DNA from 3 places in the Fictibacillus sp. 23RED33 genome. Region 3 is predicted to be linked to each of the others. Evidence: riboswitches for the same ligand, from Rfam matches in the RefSeq annotation. Region 3 holds a riboswitch; each other region holds the start of a gene.
The links. Region 3 has a riboswitch for cyclic di-GMP ahead of IHV09_RS18170 (hypothetical protein). Riboswitches for the same ligand answer to the same signal wherever they lie in the genome.
Positions count from the first base shown of each region.

Region 1: it holds a riboswitch for cyclic di-GMP, as region 3 does, so the genes downstream of both, IHV09_RS08800 (S1C family serine protease) here and IHV09_RS18170 (hypothetical protein) in region 3, are expected to answer to the same signal.
Region 2: it holds a riboswitch for cyclic di-GMP, as region 3 does, so the genes downstream of both, IHV09_RS08590 (anti-repressor SinI family protein) here and IHV09_RS18170 (hypothetical protein) in region 3, are expected to answer to the same signal.

Region 1 covers NZ_JACZDX010000002.1:65,059-70,311, reverse strand. Annotated here, with positions in the region: gene IHV09_RS08805 (ribulokinase) at 247-1,884, opposite strand; cyclic di-GMP riboswitch class I at 2,102-2,187, shown strand; gene IHV09_RS08800 (S1C family serine protease) at 2,271-3,572, shown strand; gene IHV09_RS08795 (alpha/beta hydrolase) at 3,617-4,891, opposite strand.
Region 2 covers NZ_JACZDX010000002.1:23,249-28,501, forward strand. Annotated here, with positions in the region: gene IHV09_RS08580 (STAS domain-containing protein) at 592-1,635, opposite strand; gene IHV09_RS08585 (helix-turn-helix domain-containing protein) at 1,815-2,135, opposite strand; gene IHV09_RS08590 (anti-repressor SinI family protein) at 2,215-2,373, opposite strand; cyclic di-GMP riboswitch class I at 2,402-2,485, opposite strand; gene IHV09_RS08595 (NAD(P)H-dependent flavin oxidoreductase) at 2,692-3,666, shown strand; gene IHV09_RS08600 (hypothetical protein) at 3,739-5,004, opposite strand; gene IHV09_RS08605 (sigma-70 family RNA polymerase sigma factor) at 5,004-5,253, opposite strand, start outside.
Region 3 covers NZ_JACZDX010000007.1:266-5,518, forward strand. Annotated here, with positions in the region: gene IHV09_RS18150 (HAAS domain-containing protein) at 1-506, opposite strand, end outside; gene IHV09_RS18155 (PadR family transcriptional regulator) at 503-835, opposite strand; gene IHV09_RS18160 (hypothetical protein) at 973-1,149, opposite strand; gene IHV09_RS18165 (YdcF family protein) at 1,165-1,899, opposite strand; gene IHV09_RS18170 (hypothetical protein) at 1,992-2,483, opposite strand; cyclic di-GMP riboswitch class II at 2,518-2,600, opposite strand; gene panF (sodium/pantothenate symporter) at 2,768-4,207, opposite strand; gene IHV09_RS18180 (YhdT family protein) at 4,204-4,497, opposite strand; gene IHV09_RS18185 (spore coat protein) at 4,678-5,253, opposite strand, start outside.

The sequences.
Region 1 (5,253 bases), on a different contig from region 3:
AGTTCATTTATGCTCGTTAATGTAAATAATAGTCATACGTTGTTTGTCTGTCAAGAATTTTAAGCAAAATTGAGCTAAAAGTAGATATAAAAAATACCTTGAAAGGAGTTTCACCCTTCAAGGTCTCTAAAAGAATTATCGGTTACTATTTTTTATCATTTCAAAGTACGAATCTATGAAGCTTTCTTTCAGTTTAAATGGAATGGAGCACCCTTTACGTTTATTGTAAAAAAACCTCAATTACCCCTATACAGTCATTTGCTTTAACCGTTTCATTACATGAGGACGTTTGTAGCCAAATTCGTCATGAATCTCTTTGTACAGTTTAAATAAAGTCTCATATTTTTCAACATGGTTCGGCTTTGGATAGTAAGTCTTTAGAAAAGGTTGATTCATAGATTGTACGACTTCCTCTAACTCCAATCCTCCTGCAGCAGCACCTAACATGGCCGCGCCGATTCCGGAAGCATGATCTGTGGAAGACACATGAATCTCTCGGTTAAGGACATCGGCATAAATCTGCATGAGCAGTTCGTTCTTTTGTGGCAGCCCGCCGCAAGCATATACACGGTCAATCGCAATTCCCCATGACTCGAAGTTATCAATAATTATCTTTGACCCGAACGCTGTAGCTTCAAGGTATGCCCGATAAATATCCTCTGGCTTTGTTTGCAACGTGAGACCTATTAAAGTTCCAGTTAAGTTGGAATCGGACAATACGGATCGATTTCCATTATGCCAGTCTAATGCTATCAAGCCAGTTTCCCCTGGTTCCTTTTGAATCGCTAAGGATTCCAGATAAGTAAATAAAGATAGATTTTGTTTCTTGGCTTCCTCCACATAAGAAGATGGAGCTTGTTTCACATACCATCCAAAGAGATCACCAACAGCCGATTGACCCGCTTCATAGGCGTAAAAACCAGGTAGGATGCCATCTTTCACCACCCCTGAGATGCCAGGCACTTGAATAAATTCTTCATTTAGCGTCATATGACACGTAGATGTTCCCATTACCATCGTAAGTTGATTAGAACGTGATGCACCAACACCAAGGAGAGCAGAATGAGCATCAATGATTGAGACTCCAACAGGTAACCCTTTAGGTAATCCTAATGAGTTCGCCACCTCTTCTGTAAGGACACCCGCTCGTTGGCCAACTTTGCCTACTTTTCCTTGTAACTTTGTATGTACCATCTGCCCTAGAGTAGGATTCAATTCTTCAAAGAACTTTTTGGGAAAGCCTTCTTCCTCACTCCAAAAGGCTTTAAATCCAAGAGAACAATTGCTTCTTACCACTTCTCCAGTCAGTTTTGCAACGACCCAATCTCCCGCTTCTAACATGTAGTCGGTAGCTTCATATACTTCAGGTGCATGATTAATCGTCTCAAGACATTTTGGAATAAACCATTCTGTTGATACTGTGAAACCATACCTTTTCAGCCATTCACTTTTTTCAGATAAGGCTTTATCCAACAACGCTTTCGCTTCTTCTTTTGGCCCATGATGCTTCCAAAGTTTTACCCAAGCATGAGGATTATTTTCATATTCTTTTAGCGAACATAAAGGATCTAGGTTTTCTTTCACACAGAGAAATGTTGAGGAAGTAAAATCAATTCCAACCCCAATCAATTCATGAGGACGGATGTTAGCTTCTTTCATAGCAGTAGGAATACCATGGTATAACACATCGAGATAATCTTGAGGATGTTGCAGAGCAAAATCGTGAGGAATCTGAACACTTTGGTCTGTTGGAAGAACATCGACCATTACCCCGTGTTTGTAGGGAACGGTACTTATGGCTTTTATGGATCCAGTGTTAACCTCAACCACAAGTACTCGTCCAGACTCCGTGCCAAAATCAATACCAATAGAATAACCGGACATCTTTACTCACCTCTTATGTAAGCGCTTTTCCATAATCATATAGAATATGTATGGAATTCTCAACATAAATGAACATAAATGAGTTCGGTAGTGTGCAAATATAAACAATTAAAATTTACTAACAAGATTTAAGATATTCATGTAATGGTTCTATAGTCACGAAAAGTTAATGCTATATTGTATTTTTTTCCATATATGATAGGATAAAAGTATGATAACCATATAAAGGCAAACTTATTGAAAAGTAAGGACGCAAAGCCACGGGTCTAAGGTGCTTCACACTACGACAGCCGGGCAGCTAAAGGTATATTCGCATTTAACCTACGGCTAGATTGTAGGTTTTTTATTTTTTATAGGCATACATTTTGAAAGGTGAAATAGACTCGATGAAAAAAATTCTCTTCCATTCTACATTGGTCACTATTGTCCTCATTTGCGGGTTATCTCTAGCCTACTTTCTATTTACAACGATTCCACAAAATCAAGCAAAGCCTGCTGTAACTGAAGTGAAAACCACAACGATAACAAAAGAAGTCGCTGCAAAAGAAAAGCCAAGTTTAAAGTCTATAATAAAAGCAACTCAAGACAAGGTTGTGCAAATTGAGACGTCCAACGGCCAAGGCTCAGGGTTTCTCTATAACAACAAAGGAGATATTGTTACGAATGCCCATGTAGTAGGATATGAAGTTAGCGTAACCATCCGCATGAGCGATCAGCAAACGTATACGGGTAAGGTGATTGGACGCAGTGATCATACAGATATCGCTCTGATTCGTGTTCAAGAGTTAGCAAATACTACTCCATTAAAGATAAAAAAAGAGAAAGCAGAAACTGGTGACGATGTAGTAGCATTAGGCAGTCCACTCGGTTTGCAAAACACAGTAACTGTAGGAATCATCAGTGGATTAGATCGCTCCTTCCAGCTAGATCGCTACTACTATGAGAATATGTATCAAATTACTGCACCTATTTCACCGGGTAATAGTGGAGGACCGATTGTAAGTGGCATAGACGGATCGGTGCTTGGTATTAACTCTGTCAAATACATTAAAGAAAACAATATTGGATTTAGCATTCCTTTGTATGCCGTATTGCCGACGTTAGCAGAATGGTCAAAGAACCCGATGAATCTTCAGCCATATGAAGAAGATCATGATTTTGATTACGAAATACCAGAGTATGATGGAGACCTTTCTGAGGATGAAAACGATGAAGGTGCATATTATGAGGATGGATCAGATTCTGACACGAACACCGGTATGGATGAAGAATACAGCGAAGAGCCTTATGAAGAATACGAGGAAGATGAATATTATGAAGATTACGATGAAGAGTATGAGTCTTCCTACGAAGTAACACCTGATGATGCGGTATACACTGTTGAAGAATACTATAATTATGTGAATGCTGGAGAATATGAGCTAGCTTACGATCTGATTGGCGGTAACTGGAAAGCTTCTTCTCCTTCATTAGAAGTATTTACTGAAGGATATGCACAGACAATATATACTACTATTACGAATTCTTACGTGAGCGATAACGGTGATGGCACATATCAAGTTGATATTACGTTAGAGGCACAAGAATATGTAAATGACACTGAACAAACTTCCATTTATACCATGAGCTATGTGGTCGGAATGGAAGATGATAGACTTAAATTATTAGGTGGAGAAATGGTTAATTAAAACATTACAAACAAACAGCACTGCAACTGCAGCGCTGTTTGTTTTTATTTTATACGAACCGACACTGTATCCCCTACATGTTTCGAACTAAAATCCAACTCAACACGCAATCTTCCCTCATCATCAGCCCGTGTCTTCACAACTTTAGCACCTCGATCACCTTTAATCTTCACGTGATACTTTCCGTTCGGCTTAAACCAAGGTGCTGTCTGAACATCTGCTTTCCCTGACCCCTGAAGTTTGAATCCTTTCTTCGTCACGTCGGATAATCTAGCAAACTCCATTTTATCTCGATCGAATGTAACATCCCAGCCGTAGATAGAAAAGGATGATTCAGCCGACTTATATTGAAAAGGAATCGGCGCTTCTGGGGGATTATTAAAGATATCCATGAACCGAGGCAACGTTTGGTGCAGATCGCGCTGCCAATAGCCCCACGTATGAGAACCTGGTCCATAACTATCCCACACATGTGAAATATTCAGTTCATCTAACCGATTATGAAGACTCGTTGACATCACAAAGCAAGTCTCTTCAACCGGAGATTCCAAACCACCATCCAACGGTCCGCCCGCTTCACCTGTTCCCGTGTGTATGGCAAGATCTACACCTTCCAAGTTTTCTGCTAGGTCCCAAGGGTTATGGCTTCTCCAAATGATCTCATTCGTTTCTCTGTCACCCCAAACGGTTCCAGGTGGTACTTTTTCCTGGTTCTGAAAGATCGTCTTCTCTAAAAACTCAGGATCTAGGTTCGTATCAAGTACACCTGAAAATGATGCTGCAGCTACAAAAAGATCAGGGTGTCTTGCCGCATAAGACATCGCACCAAAGCCACCCATGGATAAGCCAGCTATCGCTCGTCCTTCTCTCGTTCCTTTTGCACGATAATGTTGTTCCACCCACGGAATGAGTTCTTCCATATGATACTTCTTCCACTGTGGCGTTCCATAGGCACCCCCGTTATACCAATCCGAATAACTCGCACCTCGCCCCGCATCAGGCATAACAACAATCAACGGTAGATCCTCTGTTATCTTTTCAATATCCGTTCGAGCCGTCCATGCTTTGTAGTCACCACAGCAACCATGTAGCAAGTAAAGCACGGGGTATGTTTGCTCTGATTCTTCATACCCTTTAGGCAAAATGACTCGCAGTGATGTCTGTTTTCCTAATGCCGGACTATGAAGTGTAATATCGTGAAGCCTCTCACTTAGGGGAGTGTCTGAAATCAGCTCCACTTGTGCATGAGCTTGTCCACTTGGATAAAGGGGAATTATCAACAGAAATACAAGTAAGCTCTTTAGTAAATTCCGAAACATGGCATGCCCTCCTTTTCTTACCTTAATTTTCCTTATATAAGAATAAGATTACAGGCCATGAGTTGCATTTACAATGAGGCTAAGGGCTTTACGTGAAAGAAGTGATTCTGGGTATAATATCCTTACGAGTTTTTAGCCGAAATTATTGCTTCATTAAAAAAATCCCTGTTATCAGAGATTTCTTTAGCTATTTATATTTTTATTTTTCGCGCTATAAATTCTATATATAATCCCAATAGCTGCAATAACCAACACAACCACAAGGGAAAAAGTCGTTTTGACATAGGTGTTATAACCCATAGCGAGTATAAATGCTAAGAGAATGAATATGTTTAGCATGAATCTAACCCCTTTCTCATAAG
Region 2 (5,253 bases), on a different contig from region 3:
AATATTTAGGGATATTTTATTAAAAAATGATTTTATTAGGTAAAGTCTAATTTTTTGATAGATAAATATAGAAGAATAGAAGTACAAACCAGAGTTTGTACTTCTAATTCTTATCCTAGAACAAGATTCTTGCCCAAGGATCGCAGCAGCAATGATGTTGCTTTTTCTTAGCTTTTTTGAACTTTTTGCACTTCAACACTTCGTAGCTAGAAGATGAAGAAGAGGACGAAGATGAAGAGGATGATGAAGAAGAAGATTCTTCACAAACCCATTCTACTTTCTTGTAACACTTCTCAACTTTTTCATGCTTCTCGTGCTTCTCATGTTTGCAGTGGTCGTAGTCTCCACACTTATAACACATTAATCGTTTCACCTCACAAATTGATACCGACTTCCAACTGGTTTCGGTTTCTGTATATCATATGTAGAGGAAGACAAGTTGCTTAGACGAATGATGGGGTTTAATAGAAATGGGGGTCTGACCCCCTACAATTACAAATACCTTCAATTTGTTCTTACCAGGAGCACACGAGAACAGCAGGTACTAGTGCCTAACAAAAAATCCACGCTGCAACCGCAGCGTGGATTTTATTACTTCGTAGGTTCTTGTATGAGCATCCCTTCCTTTGCAAAGGCAAAGTGGATGGCGTGCTTCAGATTTCTAAAATATGTACTTTCTCCAAGAGAATACTGGTGTTTCGTTATTTCTATACTTAATTCAGGTGAGATCCCGACCAATAACGTTTCCATTCCAAACAATCGAGCAGAAGAAACAAGCTTATTCAACATATCCACCATTTCAGAATCAATAGACTTAATACCGGTTAGGTCTAAGATAACAAATTTTGCTTTGTGTTGAGGCAGTGAAGTCAGAGTATGCTCTAACATATCTTTAGAACGGAGCTCATTGTATTTACCGATTAAGGGAATAACCACAATATGATCGGTTACCGGAATAATAGGAGAGGAAATCTCCCTAATCAAATCGGTTAATTCTCTTGTGCGGTCTTCAACCATAGCTTCTAGCTTCATAATTTCATGCTGTTCATCCCGTTGAACGAGATCGCGGATGTTATCATTTGGTGTTATATGTGATTCTGAGATTGCTAATTTTAGCGTGTTAGGGTCGGCTTCGTTTTCTAGGACCTCATACCACATGTTGGTTTGAAAGAGTCCTGTGAAAACTCCAGCCCAATGGCCAGGTAAGAATCGCCCCATGCGTTTACTGTTCTGCGCTTTTTTAACTTTCGTTTCCCAGCTGTTCGTAATCGTAATGATCGCTTCTTTCTTTTTAACATCAAGCTCTATGTATGTTTTACCCCAACCCGCTGATGCATAAATGGTAGGTAATGATTCAGCGGAAATCTCAATATTTCCGATCGTTCTTATGTAAAAATCACTAACGATTAACCCTGTCCGATATCCAGCTGTTTCAAAAACAAGATCGGCAGTTCCTTCTCCTGTGATCTCTTCGATGGAATCTAGGAACACCTTGAATGCTGAATCAATCCAGAACAACATCACATCTTCGCCTTCAAATTGAAAAATACCTTTTGCTAGGTCCCAATGAAAAGAAGAACCATTAACATCTACACTTTTTTGAGAATCCATTAGTTCATTTGGCGACTGCTTCATTTATAATCCTCCATAGACAAAAATAGTAGACACCCTTTTCCCGTACCCTAATTCTATAAACATTAAACATTTGTGTGGGGTCTGACCCCACACAAATACAAAACCTTCATTATGTATATTCCACGAAGACACCCGCAAAGGGAAAAACCACGTAAAAACCACCTGATGCAATCAGGTGGTTAGTTTTGTTTGTTTTTCCATTTGTTAAATTCGAGAAACTCTTTAAATTGCTCTTTGCTTACACCAGAACCCATGGCTTCTTTCACAAGGTTGGCCCATTCTTGGTCAAGTTCTTCGTCATTCACTTCCTCTTTAATTAGGTGATCAACAGAAATATCAAGGACCTCTGCAATCTTTTCAAGAAGTTGAATGGACGGGTTTTGCTGAATATTTCGCTCTAATGCACTGATGTAAGATTTAGCTACTCCAGCCTTTTCAGCTAAGGATGTCATGGAGAAGCCTTTTTCTGTGCGGTACTTTTTTAAATTTTCCCCTATCACCATTTGCATTCCCCATTTTAGAAGTCATAATAATCTAATTATATCTTCAATATTTAGGGAAGTAAATAAGTACTAGTTCTTACTTGAATGCTAGCTTTTCTGGTGAAAAAGAGCAATTATTTGTTACGAATTGGGGATTTTTTAAAAAGTCCAGAATCTCTTCCTTGGTAATGCCGTTATCCTTAGCTTCCTTCATTAAAAGAATCCACTCGTGATCTAACGTCGTCTTCTTCTCCATTAGATTTCCCTCCAGATAAGCGTGATGTTCAGGTAGCCCGGCGATCCTAGCAGTTGCCTTAGACCCGTGGCTTTGCGCCCATATCTTTCGAAAATGTTTGCCCTTGTCTGAAGGATGAGACAAATGACCTAACTCAAATTGATTATATCCAAGCTATCTGAAAAATGTTGTCAGAAAATGACAGTAACATAAATGTAATATTTATTTTTCTTGAATACTCTTCAAAACGAGAAAAAAGGATTGTTTCAAGGATTATCGAACATGTTAAGGTGGAGATTTTTAAGCATTATATCTAATTAGTTGAGAGGATGATCGTACTTGAACAGCAATTTGCCATTAAGTTTGTCGAATCAACTCAGTCTACCTGTCATAAATGCTCCAATGTTTTTAGTATCAAGCCCCGATATGGTGTTGGAAAGTTGTATGAACGGTATAATAGGTACGTTTCCTTTATTAAATGCACGAACCTCCGATCTACTGGAGAATTGGATGAAACATATTTCAGAAGAGCTAAGTAAAGCAAGGGAAGAAGATCCTTCTGCAAAAATAGCTCCATGGGGTGTTAATTTAATTGTTCACCGTACGAATAAACGTTTTGAGGAAGATTTAGAGCTAATAAAGAAATATGAGCCGCCGGTAGTAATTACATCTCTAGGTAATCCAAGCGATGTGGCAAAAATCGTTCACGGATACGGTGGTCTCGTATTCTCTGACGTTATCTCGCTTGATCACGCGCGTAAGGCTGCTAAGACTGGCATTGATGGATTAATACTCGTGTGTAGTGGGGCAGGTGGCCATGGTGGGACGTTAAATCCATTCGCCTTCTTAAGAGCAGTAAAAGAATTCTGGGATGGAATGACGATCCTAGCTGGAGCGATTTCTACAGGTGAAGAAATACTGGCTGCCAAGATTCTTGGGGCAGATCTCGTATACATGGGAACACGCTTTATAGCTACTCAAGAATCTTCAGCGAGTGAAGACTACAGGCAGATGTTGATAGATTCTACTTTAGAGGATCTTGTTTATACAGACGCGATTAGTGGAATAAAAGGGAACTACCTGCTTCCATCCCTTCAAAAAGCGGGATTTGATGTAGAAAACTTGATGAAAAAAGATTCGATTGATCTCTCGTTCTCTGAATCCAAAGCAAAAGCTTGGAAAGACATCTGGTCAGCAGGACAAGGTGTAGGAAGTGTGAAGAAGATTGCTACCATTCAAGAAGTAGTAGATGACCTTAAAGCTGAATATAAAAGAGCAATGAATACAAAGGAAGCGATGAGCATTATTCCTTAAATGCATTAGTCCTTTAGAACTAAATCCCCCAAAATCGCTGGTTATAAACGCGATTCTGGGGGATTTTTTATTTTAGTTATCTGTATACAAGTTAAGATTTGTTTCGAAATGAAGGGTGATTTCGTAATAACTTCCTTCATCTTTAATACTTAACATTTGCTTGGATTTTTCTGCATAAAAGAATTTTACGCCCGGATTTTCGTCAATAGGTTCACCTAGTTGAACGATTAAGTTTTCTACGTAAACTTTATCATCCGTATTGTAACTGAGATAACCGATTTTTTGATCCTTCTTTAATTCTGGCAATTCTACAAAAAATCCGGTATTTTCACTTTCTTTCAAAGAGTTTTTAAGATTCCAAGTTGCATAAATAGGCGAATGAATGGCTTTTTCACTATGTTTATCATACGGACCTAATATTTGAAGAGCTTGATCTAATGTAGTTCCAATTGTTATCCCTTTAATAAAGAAATACCCATCTTTTTTTGTGACTTCCACACCGTTAAAAGGAGTTTTCTTTTTACCATATTGTTCTTCCAGATTATCAAGCGAATCTGTAGGTTTAGGACTTTCTTCTATAACACTGTCCGTTGTATCTTGTTCGGGTTTCTCTTTTTCGGTAATTGAGGATGAGTCCTTCTCTTCACTTTCTTTTTCATTTTCTTCAACTACGGGCTGCTCCTCATCTACAACGGGTTCTTCAGCTTTTTTGCCGGTAAATTTAATGTCACTAATGATAAAAGAAGTCAGCGTTTTCGTTTCTGTATAAACCTCAATTTGTAGGGCATCTTTTAAAGCTGATTCTGAAATCGGTTTTTCTAGTGTGATTTCTTTAGTAAATGTAAATGGTTCATCTGGCTTTAAATAACCTTGTTGTGGCGTTTCATCGATCTTGAGCGTTTTTGACCCAATAGCAGCTTGAAGTTCTTTGTTCAAAATCGTAATTCTTGTCTCGAATTTTTCACTATTAAATTCAGTGGTGTTTTTAACCGAACCGTTTATTTTTAAAATATTTGTGTTTTCATCATAACTAATCATACTCGAAGCTTGTGATAATTCTTGAGCGTAGCGAATTTCAGGTTTTTTTATTTCAATTTCAGTCGCTGTTTCAGGTGTCAGGTAGCTATCGATAAGAGTATATGAAGTAAAAATAACTCCTGCAAAAAGCGCTGCTGTTAGCATCCTTGGCACAAATGCGTTCTTTGGTTTAGTCTTTTTTTTGCTTGACGAGTTACGTATAGCGAGCAATATGTTTTGTTCATCATTTTTTGTAAAAACTGGAGTACTCGAGATTTGTTTGTCTAAAGTATGGTTTAGGTTTTTTAGTTGATTTTCCACTATCGCTCACCTCCTAGTTCAATATAAGAATCTTGCAGCACTCTTCTTGCTCGACTTAGACGAGTCTTAACTGTAGATTCATTCATCGATAGCAGTTCGCCTATCTCACCCACAGAGAATTCTTTGTAATAGTGTAGCAGTATAACTTCTCTATACTTGAGTGGCAACGAGAGCACAGCTTGATACAAAAGTTGGTCTTCACTACTCGCGATCACCCCATCTTCAGCAGAGTGAGCACTTTCTTTTTGG
Region 3 (5,253 bases):
GTCTTATAGGCATCGTTTGCAAACATAAGACCTAAAAAGAACAAAATCGGTAAGATTCCTAAGGTCAATGTGGTGATGATGGTCTTTGTTTTAGAAAGCTTAGTGCTCGCTAAGAACTTGAACATTCTTAAATAGAAAAGCACGAGTATGATACAAACCGCTGGATAACCAACCACTTGAAGCAATGTATACTGCACGCCTCCTCTTATCGAATCACCAAGCAAAACATAGGCGAAAACACCGAGAACGATGATCGGCAAGTAAGAGAGCCATTTGAAATCAAAAGACATTTCTTCTGAAAGCTGCTCCATATAAGCTTTTGGTGAATGGCCGATGATGTGAGATACTGATTTTCCGCGCTTTTCTGCTTCGATCAGGTGATCTTCCAACTCTTCTACGATCTCTTTCACCTCTTCCTCTTTTTTTCCACTCGAAAACAAGTAAAGGCTTAGGTTATCTAAAAAATCCTGACTTTCAGCTGTTAACGTATGTTTGGGCGCATTCATTTTCCGCTTCCTCTCTTTTGTAAAATTTGATCGACCGAATGACTAAGTTGATTCCATCTTTTAATAAATGCTTGAAGTTCTTCCTCGCCCTTTGAGGTAAGTGAATAATACTTCCGCCTTGGCCCCGCCGTTGATTTTTTTAGCGTCGTCGTAACAAGTTCTTCTTTTTGCATTCGTATTAATAGTGGATAGATCGTTCCCTCACTCGTCTGTTGAAATCCGTATGTCTCAAGCTTTTCAGCTAACTCATAGCCATAAACTTCTCCTTCGTTGATGATGGCTAAAAGGCAGCCGTCGAGAATTCCTTTTAACATTTGAGTGTTCGACATGTGCTACACCTCATTTCACTATCTTGTATTACAAGAGTTATAAATAAAAAAAGAATGTCTTGCATAACAAGATATACCATTAGTATATGCGGCACTAACTTGTAATGCAAGGCATTTGTGTTAATTTGTCCCAAAAATTATTTTTTCTTATTCATGAGCTCCACCACGTGAGGTTTGGGCTCCCAACAATTGAACTGATAGTCTGGTTTCGTCTCATACCCTAAACGCACGCAGTGATAGCGCATCCCTTGATTCGCTTTTTCAGGTTTAAAATTTATACAAGTCGCGCAGCAATGATACTTATTTTTGTTCATGGAAGCCACCCTCCTCTATCTGTCAGTAAAATAACTTTTTATGATCGCCATATACTCTCTAACGTGAGCTTGTGGGACAGAAGAAATTCTCAACGGTGAGCCTAGTCCCTCTGCCTCAATGCCAACACGCTTTGCGATCATCTTTGTTCGGAAAAGATGGAAGTCACTCGTTACGATAAGCAGTTGGTCGCTCGGTTGTATCATTTCCTTTGTATATAATAAGTTTTCGTATGTACTCGTAGCTTTTTCCTCAATCTGTATCCGGTTTGGTTCTATTCCATTTTCAACGAGATAATTTTTCATGATAGATCCTTCGCTCGTCATTTTACCAAATCCAAGACCACCGCTTACGATGAAGATAACATTTGGATGTTCCTTTGCGTACGCGAGAGCTTGATCTAGCCGACCTTTTAGGACAGCACCCGGACGATTATTCTTTGTCCCACCACCAAGCACGAGGATCGAATCTATCTTGGAGGAAACCTTCTCAGGATCAGTGTTGGCAGATGTAAGAATAAGAGTTTCTAGCGTTGCTGCAAATAGAATGGTTGTAATTAGGACGGTCAGCGTCGTTTTTTTGTACGTTTTAAATAGTTTCATAGCTGTGTTGTAACGGAAGAAAAGGATGAAGAAAAATGCACCTAACAAGAAGAAAACCGCAAGACCCATATCCATGTTGGTCGTTTGAAGCAGCATGGCCGTTGCGTATACAGCAAAGAGGACCCCAAGTGTTAGAAATAGTTTTTTCATAGTGTTGTCTCCGTTCATAGATTTTCTATATTCTAGGATATCAGAAAAAGGAAAAGAGCGGAGAATGAAGATTCCGCTCTTTTAATAAGTTATTATTTTTTATTTATATCAGACTCTTGAATTTCTTTTTGAATGGCTGAAGAAATGTCCGCTTTCTTTTGCTCGGAAGAACGTGTCGCATCCGTGCTCATGTTCTCGGTCTTTTTATTTACTGCTTCGTTCTTTCTTTTCGTTATTTCTGCGAGTTCTTGTTTATAATGCGTTTCTAGTTCTTTTTTCTTGTCTTGAATGATCTTTTCTTTGTTAGAATCCAAATCCTTCTTGGCATCCGCAACAATTCCTTTTATCGCTACATTCACATTCTTAAGCAAGTCATTCTTCTCTTTGTTTAACTCACTCTCGATCTCAGATTGGTATGTATATTCCATAATCTTATTATATAAGTCGTTTGCAAGATTTGGATTTGCTGCATACGCAGATGTAGTACCTACACCAAGTGCAATCGTAGTCGCTAAAACTATCTTCGGCCATTTCTTAGTTGTCTTTTTCTTCGTACTGAATTTTTCTTTGCGTGAAATTTCCATAATAAATACCCCTTCCTTTATCTAGAGAACAAATAAAGAAAGCGGTCGGTTGCGCTACTAGCTTCAGTTATTCCAAGCGCCCACATACAGAATAACCTTCACAGCTCCACACTTATCTAATTATATTCTGATATAAAATTACCACCAGCCACATTCTCTGTAAATGGGTATTTAGTAAGATATTACTATAAATTGTTTTTTTAGTATTTTATTGTAGAAAAGAAGGTGGTGCTGAAGGTGAGAAATGAAAGAAGACAATGTCCACCGAGTGTGGACATTGTCTTCTAGAATGTATTTGTCTGGGGTCTGACCCCCTTTGTGAAACTCGCCACAATGTATGCGATCAAGGAAAGTACGATTGGCAGCACTACTGTGTGCATGCCCCAAAGATTTGGATAGTTAAGATGTAGGAACATATAGGATCCTACCCCTACGATCAGAGAGGCAATCGCTCCGTTCGCGTTTCCTCTTTTCCAATATAGCCCCAATACGATTGGCCATATGAAGGCAGCTTCTAGTCCTCCGAAGGCAAACAGATTCAGCCAGATCAACAAGTCAGGCGGGTTAATCGCCATAGCGAATACGCTCAGTCCAACTACAGCTGTTATACCAAAGCTCAATTTTTTTACAAATTGCTCTTCAGCATCTGGTTTAATGTAATTAATATACACATCCTTAATAATTGCAGAACTTACAAGTAAGAGCACTGAGTCCACCGTCGACATGACCGCAGCTAAAGGCGCTGCCAACACGATACCGGCTAACCACCCTGGCAATACTTCGAGTGCTAGAAGCGGCATCACTTTATCCGGCACTTCAATTCCCGGTAGCACGACTCTTCCGAATACACCAGCTAGATGCATACCTAGCATGATGAACCCCACAACGAACGTTCCGATGATCATCGCCCGATGCATCGCTTTTGCATTTCTGTAGCTCATCGCTCTCACCGATATTTGCGGCAATCCTACGACTCCAACACCAACCAAAATCCAAAACGATGATACGTAGAGAGGAGTAAGCGATTGATCAGAACCATAAGGCGAAATAAGATTCGGGTTCTCCGCTCGCAACTCGCTCATGATGTTCTCGATACCTCCACCTGCAATAATCGTACCGACCAATATGATGACGGTTCCGATTACCATAACAACTCCTTGTATCGCATCTGTTATCACAACAGCTCGGAAACCGCCAGCGATTACATAAACGAGGACAGAGCCAGAGAAGATGAAAAGCGCTGTCGTATAGGAAACTCCGGTAAACGATTCGATCAACCGTCCCCCGCCTACCCATTGAGCGGCCATTGCAGAAAATAGGAAGACCACAATGCTTATTGCAGATAAAATAACGACCCACTTGCTTTCATATCGTGCTTTTAGAAAATCTATCAGTGTAACTGCGTTAATCTTTCGTGCAACGATAGCAAACTTTTTACCAAGCACAGCAAGGGTGAAGTATCCTGTCACAAGCTGCGCCATAGCAAGTAGCACCCAACCAAGTCCTAATTGATAGGCTGCACCAGGTCCACCGATAAAACTCGACGCACTTCCGTATGTCGCTACCATCGTCATCGCAAGAACAAATCCACCAAGTTCTCTGCCTGCTAAGAAGTAATCTTGTAAAAATGACGATCCGTTTCTAATGTGCCGAGATGTATAAATCCCTACAAAGAACACTGAGATCAAAAAGATTACTAAAGGAAGAATCACATCCCAATTCATTGGACATCTCCCTCCTCATTCTCGTTCGTTTCATCAAGTTCAAACGGAACCTCTTTAAAGAAGAACTTCACCATAATCCAAACTAAAATTGTAAAAACAACAAATCCTACGATACAGCTATAAAAAAACCATGATGGAAAGCCAAGTATGTATGTGTATTCTTTAATAGGACGTCCGCCTAGACCGTATGCAAACGCATACCACCAAATAAAGTTCAAAATGGCAAGCACTGTACCCATGATGGCTTCTCTATTCGATACACGATACCGCCAGTCTGTTCCCTTTTTCATATCCTTAACCCCCTGGAGTTTCAGTACAAAATATAAGTCCACTCATTACTATGGCAAATTCATTTCTCGTTGTCGAGCCCTTCGACGATTATAAAATTTTCTATTTCTTCTCATGATATCCCTGTTTCAGTATGTGTAAAAGTAAAAACGAGCACCATTATCGGTACTCGTTTAAGTCATTTATTGAAGAGGTGGCTGTGTTTGAGTAGACGGAGCGTATGCACCAAGCATACTCGTCATATCTTGTTGGTTCAGTTGAGGAATTTGGTAGTAATGATTTTTATTCTGCCAGATAGACAATTCGTATGCCATCTCGATCCAGTTCGGAATTCCATCTGCTAATACGCGTCTAAGCACTGGGTTTGTAACTTCAAGTGTAGCCATACCTCTTAGAGAAGCATTCGATTTCAAAGTTCCTAGAATTAAAGTCGAAACGGATTGATCGTTTAATTCTGTAACGCTTTGAATAGGTTTGACGGGTTGCGCAGGTTTCAAACCATATACAAAATTATTATCTTGAGCCATCTTGTATGATTCTGTTCGCATTGCTGGGTCTTTTCCTGTCTGAAAAGCTTGTACACACGCGTTATATTCTTTTGTAATGTGTTGATAATGACGGTCGAGCATCGTTTTGAGCTCAGGATCCTGAACATGTCCTTTACAAAGTGTATATAAGTTCAATGTTCCAACAATTCCGCTTAGCATCTCATGAACATCAAACATCTCATGCCCACCATGGTTTAATTGAGCAGGTAC